One region of the Streptomyces sp. DSM 106670 genome, then DNA from elsewhere that is predicted to be linked to it. Evidence: riboswitches for the same ligand, from Rfam matches in the RefSeq annotation. Region 1 holds a riboswitch; the other holds the start of a gene.
What was found. Region 1 has a riboswitch for cobalamin ahead of ACSMXR_RS34190 (CbtB domain-containing protein). Riboswitches for the same ligand answer to the same signal wherever they lie in the genome.
Positions count from the first base shown of each region.

Region 2: another riboswitch for cobalamin. It lies ahead of ACSMXR_RS01595 (ABC transporter substrate-binding protein); the one in region 1 lies ahead of ACSMXR_RS34190 (CbtB domain-containing protein).

Region 1 covers NZ_CM147704.1:7,730,247-7,735,882, forward strand. The annotation lists gene ACSMXR_RS34170 (phosphoinositide-specific phospholipase C-related protein) at 1-402, shown strand, start outside; gene ACSMXR_RS34175 (metallophosphoesterase family protein) at 560-1,540, shown strand; gene ACSMXR_RS34180 (4'-phosphopantetheinyl transferase family protein) at 1,537-2,271, shown strand; gene ACSMXR_RS34185 (histidine phosphatase family protein) at 2,320-2,916, opposite strand; adenosylcobalamin (AdoCbl) riboswitch at 3,043-3,137, shown strand; gene ACSMXR_RS34190 (CbtB domain-containing protein) at 3,183-3,398, shown strand; gene ACSMXR_RS34195 (CbtA family protein) at 3,468-4,223, shown strand; gene ACSMXR_RS34200 (SDR family oxidoreductase) at 4,426-5,232, shown strand; gene ACSMXR_RS34205 (TetR/AcrR family transcriptional regulator) at 5,265-5,636, shown strand, end outside.
Region 2 covers NZ_CM147704.1:378,284-383,919, reverse strand. The annotation lists gene ACSMXR_RS01610 (acyl-CoA dehydrogenase family protein) at 1-917, shown strand, start outside; gene ACSMXR_RS01605 (acyl carrier protein) at 1,033-1,308, shown strand; gene ACSMXR_RS01600 (beta-ketoacyl-[acyl-carrier-protein] synthase family protein) at 1,305-2,537, shown strand; cobalamin riboswitch at 2,632-2,818, shown strand; gene ACSMXR_RS01595 (ABC transporter substrate-binding protein) at 2,879-3,925, shown strand; gene ACSMXR_RS01590 (FecCD family ABC transporter permease) at 3,922-5,016, shown strand; gene ACSMXR_RS01585 (ABC transporter ATP-binding protein) at 5,013-5,636, shown strand, end outside.

The DNA.
Region 1 (5,636 bases):
GACGCTCCGTGGCCGACGCTGGGGGAGATGATCGACAGCGGCCGCCGGCTGGTGGTGTTCGCCGAGAAGGCCGACGGACCGGCGCCCTGGTACCGCAACTTCTACCGGTACGGGATGGAGACCCCGTTCGCCTTCCGGAACCCCTCCGAGATGACCTGCGCGCCGCACCGGGGCGGCACCGGCAAGCAGCTCTTCCTCCTCAACCACTTCATCACGAACGCGGGCGGCAGCCGCCTGGACGCCGGCCGTGTCAACGCCCGGGACTGGGTCCTGGAGCGGACCCGGGCCTGCGAGGCCGAGCGCGGCAGCCCGGTCACCTTCATCGCCGTCGACTACACGACGGTCGGCGACGCGCTCGGCGCGGTGAACGAACTGAACTCCCGCCGGACGGAAGCCGACTGACGCCACGTCCTCGGCCGCGACCCCGCCCCGGGCCGACGTGCCCACCCTCCGAAACCCCGGGGGAACCGCGAGGGGAGCGTGAGAGGCTACGTACCCAGGGGCTCCCACCGTGCGGACGGAGCCGGACGACCGCCGACAGATCAGGAATCAGCTGCCCATGACTCCTCCGAGCGACTCGGCACCGCACGGTGCTCCCGCCGCCGTTCCCGCCCCCGGCGACGGACACCGACAGCAGGGCGCGGGCCGGCTGCTGGCCGTGAGCGACCTGCACGCCGCGGTCACCGACAACCGGCCCCTCGTGGAGTCCCTGCACCCGACGACCGACGCGGACTGGCTGATCGTCGCGGGCGACGTGGCGGAGCGGCCCGACGACATCCGGTGGGCGCTCGCACTGCTCGCCGAGCGCTTCGCCAAGGTGATCTGGACCCCCGGCAACCACGAGCTGTGGACCCTGAACAAGGACCCGGTCCAGCTGCGCGGCCAGGCCCGCTACGACCACCTCGTCGAGCTGTGCCGGGAGCTCGGGGTGACGACTCCGGAAGACCCCTTCCCGCTCTGGCCGGGCCCGGACGGACCGGTGGCGATCGCACCGCTCTTCCTTCTGTACGACTACACCTTCCGCGCCCCGGGAACGCACACGAAGGAGGAGTCGCTCGCCGTCGCCCACGAGTCCGGCATCGTCTGCAACGACGAGTACCTCCTCCACCCGGACCCCTATCCGACCCGGGACGACTGGTGCCGTGCCCGGGTCGCCGCGACCGAACGCCGGCTCGCGGAGCACGACTCCGAGATACCCCTCGTCCTGGCCGGGCACTGGCCGCTGGTGCGGGAACCCACGTCGGTGATGTGGTACCCGGAGTTCGCGCAGTGGTGCGGCACCGAACTGACCGCCGACTGGCACCGCCGCTTCAACGTCACCGCCGTCGTCTACGGACACCTCCACATCCCCCGGACGACCTGGTACGACGGGGTGCGCTTCGAGGAGGTCTCCATCGGCTACCCCAGGGAGTGGCGCGAGAGGGGACACCCGCGCGGTCTGCTGCGGCAGATCCTCCCGTACGAGGGCGACCCCGCCCCACCGGCCCGGACCGGCGCCGAACCGTCCGCACGACCGCACACCCCCGGAGGCGCCTCGTGATCGAGCTGCTGCTCCCCGCCGACGTCTCCTGTGCGGCGACCCGCGCGGAGAGCGTCCCGGACGGAACCCTCTTCCCGGAGGAGGAGGCGCTGATCGCCAAGAGCGTGGCCAAACGCCGGAACGACTTCGCGACGGCCCGCGCCTGCGCCCGGCGGGCCATGGCCGGACTCGGCCTGCCGCCGGTGGCCGTGCTCCACGGGCACCGGGGACGACCGCTGTGGCCCGAGGGAATCGTCGGCAGCCTCACCCACTGCGACGGGTACCGGGCCGCCGCGCTGGCCCGTGCGAAGGACGTGCTGTCGCTGGGCATCGACGCGGAACCGCACGCCCCGCTCCCCAGCGGCGTACGGGAGTTGGTGACGCTGCCCGCCGAACGCGAGCGGATCGGCCCGCCCGCGCCGGAGGGCTCGGACGAAGACGGCACGGGCGAAATCCACTGGGACCGGGTCCTGTTCAGCGCCAAGGAGAGCGTCTTCAAGACCTGGTATCCGGTCACGGGCCTCGAACTCGATTTCACCGAGGCCGACCTGACGTTCCATCGGACCGATGAACCGGGCAGCGGTGACGGTCCTCGGGGCGGTGTGGCCGCCGAGGGTTCCTTCGCCGCCCGGCTGCTGCTCACCGACCCGGCGCTGCCGACGACGCTGCACGGGCTCTGGCGGATCGAGGACGGCATCGTCGCCACGGCCGTGCTGGTCCGGCCCGACTGGCGGGACGGCAACGCGGTCTGACGTTCGCCCGGCCGGCCGGTCTGCCGGGGCTGCGACGCGGCGTGACGCTCAGTCGACCGGGGGAGCGGTCAGGGGGCGGCCCAGTCCCACGTTCCACCGGCCCGACCGGCCGCTGAGTCCGGTCAGCGTCAGCGGGGCGACGTCCAGCCGCCAGAACGCCTCCGCCGGCAGCCGCAGACCATGGACGACCGCCGCCCGGACGACGGCGGCCTCGGCCACCGCCAGGAAGCTCGTGCCGGGTGCGTCCGGTCCGCCGAGGGAGTCCAGCCATCTGCCGGTCCTCCCGACCAGGTCGTGCAGCGACTCGCCGCCGTGCGGCGCCGCCGAGGGGTCGTCGAGCCAGGCGGCCAGCTGTGCGGGCTCGGCGGCGGCCACCTCGTCGAGACGGCGGCCGGCCCAGCGCGCCAGGTCCCAGCCGGCCAGGGCCGGTTCGGTCCGCGCCCGCGCCGCCAGGCCGAGCGCGGCGGTGGTCTCGCGGCACCGCTCGGAGGGACCGCTCAGTGCGAGCCCGGCTTCCGGCACCGCGCCGGCCGCGGCCCGCGCGCGCTCCCGGCCGGACCGGTCCAGAGGAGCGTCGCCGTCGAAGCGGGCCTCCCGCAGTGCCGCGTTCATCGCCGGTGAGATCAACATCACCCGTACTGTCATGTTCCTGCCCTCACTCCTTCACCACGGGCCCCAAAGCCCTGCGGCCCCAAGGGATCCGTGCTCCGCGGCTCCGCAGATTGGACCATGGCGGCGCCTGCGTACAGGCGGTATGGTCACGTCGACCATGACGAGGGTGTGACGGAAGTCCGGTGAGAATCCGGCACGGTCGCGCCACTGTGAACCCGCATCCGTGCGGGGAAGTCAGACCCGGCACCTTCGTCCGAGGCACCACGACAGGGACGCGTGTTCCCACAGGAGGTACTGCGATGGCACAGTCCGCCGTTCCCGCAACCGGGACATCCGCGATCACTCCGATCTCGGCGAAGGCCATTGCCCCGTGGGCGGTCTTCTTCGGCATCCTCATGCTCGTCCTGCTGTACTTCGTCGGCGCCGAACAGGGCGCCACCGCGCTCATCTCGGGCGAAGGCGTCCACGAGTGGGTCCACGACGGCCGCCACCTGCTCGGCTTCCCCTGCCACTGACGCACCTGCGGCACCTGAATCAGCAGGGAATCAGCGGACACGGGAAGCAAGAGAAACCAGGAAACCATCGTGAACTCCATATCTGTCAGAGCTCTGCTCGTGCGCGGCATGCTCGCGGGCCTGATCGCGGGCGCGCTGGCGCTCGCCGTCGCCTACTTCCTCGGTGAGTCCCAGGTGGACGCGGCCATCGCCCTCGAAGAGGCCCACAGCCACGACCACGGCGGCGGTGAGGAGCTGGTCAGCCGCACCATGCAGGCGACCGGCGGACTCGCCACCGGCGTCCTGGTCTTCGGCGTCGCCGTGGGCGGGATCGCCGCCCTCGTGTTCTGTTACGCGCTGGGCCGCATCGGCAACTTCGGCCCCCGGGCCACGGCCGCGCTGATCGCGGGCGCCGCCCTGCTCACGGTCTACGTCGTGCCGTTCCTGAAGTACCCGGCCAACCCGCCCGCCGTCGGCAACCCCGACACCATCGGCAAGCGCACCACCCTGTTCTTCCTGATGGTCGCCCTCAGCGTGCTGCTGGCCGTCGCCGCCGTCATCATCGGCAAACGGCTCGCTCCCCGCCTGGGCAACTGGAACGCCACCACCGCGGCCGTCGCCGGCTTCGTTCTGCTGATCGGCCTGGCCTACGCCTTCCTGCCCTCCTTCGACGAGGTGGGCAAGGACTTCCCGGCGACTCTGTTGTGGGAGTTCCGGCTCTCGACGCTCGCGGTCCAGGCGACGCTGTGGAGCGTCTTCGGAGTGGTCTTCGGCTACCTCACCGAACGTCTTCTGACCCCCGTGGCCCGCGCTGCGACGCCCCGCACCGCGAGTGCGGTGAACTGAGCGGATCGCACCGACGCACACGACGGAACCCGCCGGGGCCTGCCCGGCGGGTTCCGTCGTGTGCGGGCCGGGCGAATGCAGGGTAGCGATGTTTATTAGCGTTGCTACGATCGTGGGGTAGCGTCGCTACTGCGATGGTGTTAGCGTTGATCTCGTCGGGTTTCACGGGACCGCCGCGACCCCAGTCGCCAGGAGCACTGCCATGACCGAACAGTCCACATCCGTATCGACGCCGACGCCGGCATCCGCGTCCTCCGCGCAGCCCGCACGCGCTGGTGACGCCCCTCGTCGGGTGGCCGTGGTCACCGGGGGTTCCCGGGGCATCGGCCGCGAGAGCGCCGAACGGCTCGCCGCCGACGGCTTCGCGGTCGTCGTCAACTACGCGGGCAACCACACCGAGGCAGAGGCCGCCGTCGCCGCGATCACCGCCGCGGGCGGTGAGGCCTTCGCCCAGCAGGCGGACGTGGCCGACGAGGTCGCCGTCGCGGCGCTCTTCGACGCCGCCGAGGAGACGTTCGGCGGCGTCGACGTGGTGGTGCACGCGGCGGGGGTCATGGCGCTCGCGCCGCTGGCCGAGCTCGAACTCGACACGCTCGACCGGATGCACCGCACCAACATCCGGGGCACGTTCGTCGTCGACCAGCAGGCCGCGCGGCGGTTGCGCGAGGGCGGGGCCATCATCAACTTCTCCAGCTCGGTGCTGTCGCTGGCGCTGCCCGGCTACACCGCCTATGCCGCGACCAAGGGCGCCGTCGAGGCCATGACCCTGATCCTCGCCCGCGAGCTGCGCGGCCGCGACATCACCGTCAACGCCGTCGCGCCGGGGCCGACCGCCACCGCCCTGTTCCTGGACGGCAAGGACGAGGAGACCGTCGCACGGATGGCCGCCCAGCCGCCGCTGGAGCGGCTGGGTACCCCGCAGGACATAGCCGAGGTGGTCTCCTTCCTCGCCGGCCCGGCCCGCTGGGTCAACGGCCAGGTGCTGAGGGCCAACGGCGGCATCGTCTGACCGCCGCCGTGCCGCTTGATAGCGTCCGTCCGGTGAGTACGAGCACCCGCACCCGCATCCTGGAAGTGGCCGCCACACTGGTCAGGGAGTCGCCCGACGGTGATATCTCCACGCGCGCCGTGTGCGAGGCGGCGAAGGTGGGCGCTCCGGCCCTCTACCGCCACTTCGGCGACAAGGAAGGCCTGCTGTCGGCCGTCGTCGACCACGGCTTCGAGAAGTACCTGGCGACGAAGAGGGAGCGCGGCGAGACGACGGACCCGGTGGAGGACCTGCGCCGGGGGTGGGACAGCCACGTCGCCTTCGCCCTCGACAACCGCAACCTCTACCGGCTGATGAACTCGCCGGCGATGCGCACACCGCCCGCCGCGGCGCTGGAGTCCCACCGGATCCTGACCGGGGACCTC
Region 2 (5,636 bases), 7.4 Mb from region 1:
CCAAGGGGTGGATCACCTGGCAGGCGCGCGGCGTCATCGTCGAATGCCGTGAACGGTGCGGCGCCCAGGGGCTCCTGGAGAACAACGGCATGACCGAACTGTTCACCGGCATCGAGGGCGCGATCACCGCCGAGGGCGACAACCTCGCCGTGCACGCCAAGGCCGCCGCCGAGATGCTGTTCAGCGCCACCGCCGGGGAGGCGGACGCCGAGGACGGCCCCGGCGAGCTCGACGACCCCGCCTTCCTCGGCCGGCTCGTCGCGGCCCTGGAGAACCTCTGGTTCGCCCGGGCCCGGGAGCGGATGAGCGCCGCCCCGCCCGGCGACCCGCTCGGCCGCTGGAACGCCGCCTCCCCGGCCGCGCTGCGCGGCGTCGAGGCGTACGCCTACCGGCAGGCGGACGAAGCGTACGCCGAAGCCGTCGCCGCACTGCCCGAGGGTGAGGCGCGCGAGCGGCTGACCGAGCTGCGCAGGCTCTTCGCACTCCAGTGGATCGCCCGCAACAGCGGTGACCTGCTCGCCTCCGGACGGCTGACCGCCGATCAGGTCACCTTTCTGCCCGACGTGGTGGAGCGGGCGATCGCCGCGGTGGCCGCGCACACCCCCGCCCTGGTCGGGTCCTTCGCCCTTCCCGAGCGCCTGATGTCGGACTGGCCGATCGCCGGACCCGGTTACGCGGACGTCTACGACGACCCCGAGGGGCCCTGGCACCGGGGCCGCAGGGCGGGAATCCGGGGCCGCGCGGCGGAATTCAAGCGGCCCAACTGCGGCAGCAGGAGGCGCCCGCTGCGCGAGAAGGTGGCCGCGCTCGGCACCCGCGGGGTCCTGCTGGCGTACTGGGGAACCACCTCGATCCTCTCCCGATGGTTCGAGAAGCCGCAGGTGAGCGTAGACGAATCGGTTCGCCCCAAGGCGTAACCGGAAGATCGTCATCCAGTTATTTGGGGCGGTGGGTCGCTGCGTTCGGCCACCCGCCGTACGGGAAGACCCGAGCCGGCCAGATGCCGGTGAAACGCCGATGAGAGGAATCGCCATGAAGACCATCCACCCCAAGATCACCGAGGTACTCACCGGGACCTTCAAGGTGCCCGCCGCCGAGATCCTGCCGGAGTCCACCATGGACAGCCTGGAGATGGACTCGCTCGCGGTCGCCGAGTTCGCCGTCATCATCAAGGAGACGCTGGGCGTCGACGCGGACTCGGAGAAGCTGTACAAGGACGCCACGCTGGCCGACATCTCCGCGTACATCGACGCGGCCGTCGGCAGCGCGGCGGCCGATGCCACGGTGCCGGTGAGCAACACCCGATGAAGCGACCCGTCATCGCCGTCACGGGGCTGGGCATGATCACCCCGGTCGGCCACACCACCGACACCACCTGGGACGGAGTCTGCGCCGGGGAGTCGCCCGCCCGCACCGTCCCCGAACTGCACGGCTGCGCCGTCGACTTCGCCTGCACCGTCTCCGGCATCGACCTCGACGACGCGGTCGGCGGCCGGACCGCGTTCCGGATGGGCCGGTACGTCAAGTTCGCCGTCCTGGCCGCCCGGGAGGCGGTCGCCGACGCCGGGCTCGACCCCGAGCGGTGGGACGGCGCCCGGGTCGCCGTCGTGGTCGGCACCAGCAGCGGAGGATCCGCCGGACTCACCGAACAGGCCGTCGCCCTGGAGCGACGCGGCCCCGAGGCCACCTCACCCTCGGGCATCCTGCTGACCATCCCGAACATGCCCGCGGCCGAGATCGCCATCCGGATGAAGGCCACCGGACCCAGCCTCGCCCCGTGCACGGCCTGCTCGTCCGGGGTGACCGCCCTGTCCGTGGCCCGGGACATGCTGACGCTGGGCCACTGCGACATCGCCATCGCCGGGGCCACCGAGTCCATCGTGTTCCCGGTCGCGATGACCGGCTTCGCCCGCTCCGGCGCGGCGGCACCGCGGGACGGCGACCCCGCCCGCCTCTGCCGGCCCTTCGCCGCCGACCGGGCCGGAATCGTCATGGGCGAGGGCGCGGCCGTCATGGTCCTGGAGCGGGCCGAGGACGCCCGGGCCAGAGGCGCCTCCCCCCGGGCGCTGATCGCGGGCACCGGCGCCACCACCGACGCCCACCACCCCACCAGCCCCCACCCCTCCGGGGACGTGGCGCGGGCGGCCGTCGACGGCGCGCTGCGCGACGCGGGCTGGCGGCCCGAGGACGTCGACCACGTCAACGCGCACGGGACGTCGACCCCCCTCAACGACGCCACCGAAGCCGCCCTCATCGGCCGGGCCTATCCGCACCGGCCGCCCGTCACCGCCCCCAAGGGCGTACTGGGCCACTGCATGGGCGCGGCCGGCGCCATCGAGGCGGGCCTGACGATCCTCACGCTCCAGCACGGGATGATCCCGCCGATCGCGAACCTGGACGCCCCCGCGCCCGGGTTCGACATCGACTGCGTCACCAAGACCCCGCGCGAGGTGCCGGTACGGCGGGCCGTCAGCCACTCCTTCGGCTTCGGCGGCCAGAACGCGGTGATCGCCCTCCAGGCGCCGGACACGCCCTAAGTCCGCCCGGGCCGGTGCGGCGGGCCGATCCCGCGCCGCACCGGCCCCGCGCCCAGCGGCCCGCCGCACCGCGCCTGATCTGCGGGAAGCCGCGTGATAGCTTGCCGGGGCCAGTCGAACCCCAGCGACGGGGTCAGGGAATCCGGTGCGAAACCGGAACTGACGCGCAGCGGTGAGGGGGACGGGCGGGGCCACGGCCACTGGAGCACCCACCTGCTCCGGGAAGGCGTCCCGCCCGGACGAACCCGAGTCCGAAGACCTGCTGGCACCCGCGCCCGCACCGGGGCACGGGAACCGTACGACGGGCTCCGCGGCTGGGCCCAGAGACACAGAGGTCCTTCGTGCTGTCCACGGCCACCCCCGCCCCGATACGTACCGCCGCCCTGCTCGCGGCGGGACTCCTCCTGCTGACCGCCTGCGGCGGGGGCGAAAGCACCGGGGCCGCCGACGGGAAGAAGACCGAGGGCTTCCCGCTCACCCTCCAGAACTGCGGGCGCACCGTCACCGTGAAGGCCCCGCCCCAGCGGGCCGTCTCCGTCGACCAGGGGTCGACCGAGATCCTGCTCTCGCTCGGCCTCGCCGACCGGCTCGCGGGCACCGCCACCTGGAGCGACCCGGTGATGAAGGGCCTGGAGAAGGCCAACGCCGGCGTCGAGCGCATATCGGAGAACCGGCCCTCCTCGGAGAAGGTCCTCGACAAGGAACCCGACTTCCTCAGCGCCTCCTTCGCCTCGACCCTCGCCAAGGGCGGCGTCGCGCCCCGCGAACAGTTCGAGAAGCTCGGCGTCCCGACCTACATCTCACCCGCCGACTGCGTCGGCAAGGACAACAGCGGCAGCGGCGACGGAGCCCGTACCGCACCGCTGACGATGGACAGCGTCTACACGGAAGTCCGCGAACTGGCCCAGGTGTTCGGCGTCCCCGAGCGTGGTGACGCCCTGGTGAAGAAGCTCCGGGCCCGCGTCGACAAGGCCACCGAGGGCGTCGACGCCTCCGACGCCTCCCTCCTCTACTGGTTCTCCGACTCCAAGGCCCCCTACCTCGCGGGCTGTTGCGGCGCCCCCGGCGTCATCACCAAGGAACTCGGCGCGAAGAACGTCTTCGACGACACCCACGACGAATGGCCCCAGATCAGCTGGGAGACCGTCGCCGACCGCAACCCCGACGTCCTGGTCATCGGCGATCTGAGCCGTACGACGCAGACCGCCGAGAGCGCCGAGAAGAAGATCGAGTTCCTGGAGTCCAACCCGGTCACCAAGACGATGGACGCCGTCAAGAACCGCCGTTACGTGCTGCTCAGCGGCCAGGCCATGAACCCCACCATCCGGACCGTCGAGGGCCTGGAGCGCGTCGCGGCCGGACTGCGCGACTTCGGGCTCACGGGGTGAGCACCGATAGCCGTACGGCCGTGAAGGCGGCCGACGCGCCACCTGGCACCGCCCGCCCGGACGGTCCCGGCCGGGGCGGCGTGCCGCTCACCGTGCTGCTGTGGGTCGGCGGCCTGCTCCTCCTCCTGGCCTCCGTCGCGGTCGCCGTCACCATCGGGCCCGCCCGGATCTCCGTGCCCGACGTCTGGTCCGCCGTCGCCGCGCACCTCGGGTTCGGCGCCAGTGACCTCAGCCCGATCCGGGACGGCATCATCTGGAACCTCCGCATGCCCCGCACCCTCCTCGCCGCCGTGTGCGGCGCGGGGCTCGCGGTGTGCGGCACGGTGATGCAGTCCCTGCTGCGCAACCCGCTCGCCGACCCCTTCGTCCTCGGCGTCTCCTCCGGAGCCTCGACCGGGGCGGTCGTGGTGGTCGTCCTCGGGGTCGGCGGGGGAGCGGTGTCGCTGTCGGCCGGGGCGTTCGTGGGGGCCATCTGCTCGTTCGCCCTGGTGCTGCTGCTCAGCCACACCCTCGGCGGCTCCACCGACCGGGTCGTCCTCTCCGGCGTCGCCGCGATGCAGCTGTTCTCCGCCCTCACCTCCTTCGTCGTGATGACCTCCGCCGACGCCGAGCAGACCCGCGGGGTGCTGTTCTGGCTCCTCGGCTCGCTCAGTGGCGTCGGCTGGAGCGAGGTCGTCCTCTGCTCCGCCGTGCTCGCCGTCTGCCTGGTGGTCTGCCTGGCCCACGCCCGTACGCTCGACGCCTTCGCCTTCGGGCAGGACGCCGCCGCAGCGCTCGGCGTGAACGTCGCCCGCACCCGGATCGTGCTGCTCTGCACCACCGCCCTGCTGACCGCCGCCGTGGTCAGCGCGGCCGGGGCGATCGGCTTCGTCGGCCTGGTCCTGCCGCACGCGGCCCGCGCCCTCACCGGCTCCGGGCACCGGCGGCTCCTGCCGGTCACCGCACTCGCCGGGGCGATCTTCCTGGTGTGGGTCGACACCCTCGCCCGGACCGTCCTGGACCCGCAGGAGGTACCAGTCGGCGTCGTCACCGCGCTGATCGGCGTCCCCGCCTTCGTCCTCGTCCTGTACCGCACCCGGAGCACGTCATGAGCCGAACCACGCACGGTTCCGGAGGCCTGCGGGCCGAACGGGTCGGCCGGGAGGCGGGCGGCCGGCTCATCCTCGACGGCGTGGACATCGCCCCGCCGCCCGGCTCCACCGTCGGACTCATCGGCCCCAACGGCTCCGGAAAGTCCACCCTGCTGCGGATCCTCGCGGGCCTCCTCGCCCCGGCCACCGGTGTCGTCACCCTGGACGGGAACCCCCTCGCCGGGCTCGGCCGCCGCACCGTCGCCCGCCGGATCGCCGTCGTCGACCAGCACGCGGTCACCCAGGTCGACCTCAGCGTCCTGGACGTCGTACGCCTCGGCCGCATCCCGCACCGCCGCGCCTGGTCCGCCCCCGACCGCACCGACGAGGACGCCGTCGCCGAGGCACTGCGGCGCACCGGGCTCACGGACCGGTCCGGCCAGTCCTGGCACACCCTGTCCGGAGGCGAACGCCAACGCGTCCAGATCGCCCGCGCCCTGGCCCAGCAGCCCCGCGAACTCCTCCTGGACGAACCGACGAACCACCTCGACATCCAGCACCAGCTGGACCTGCTCGCTCTGGTCGCCGAACTCCCCGTCACCAGCGTCGTCGCGCTGCACGACCTCAACCTCGCCGCGATG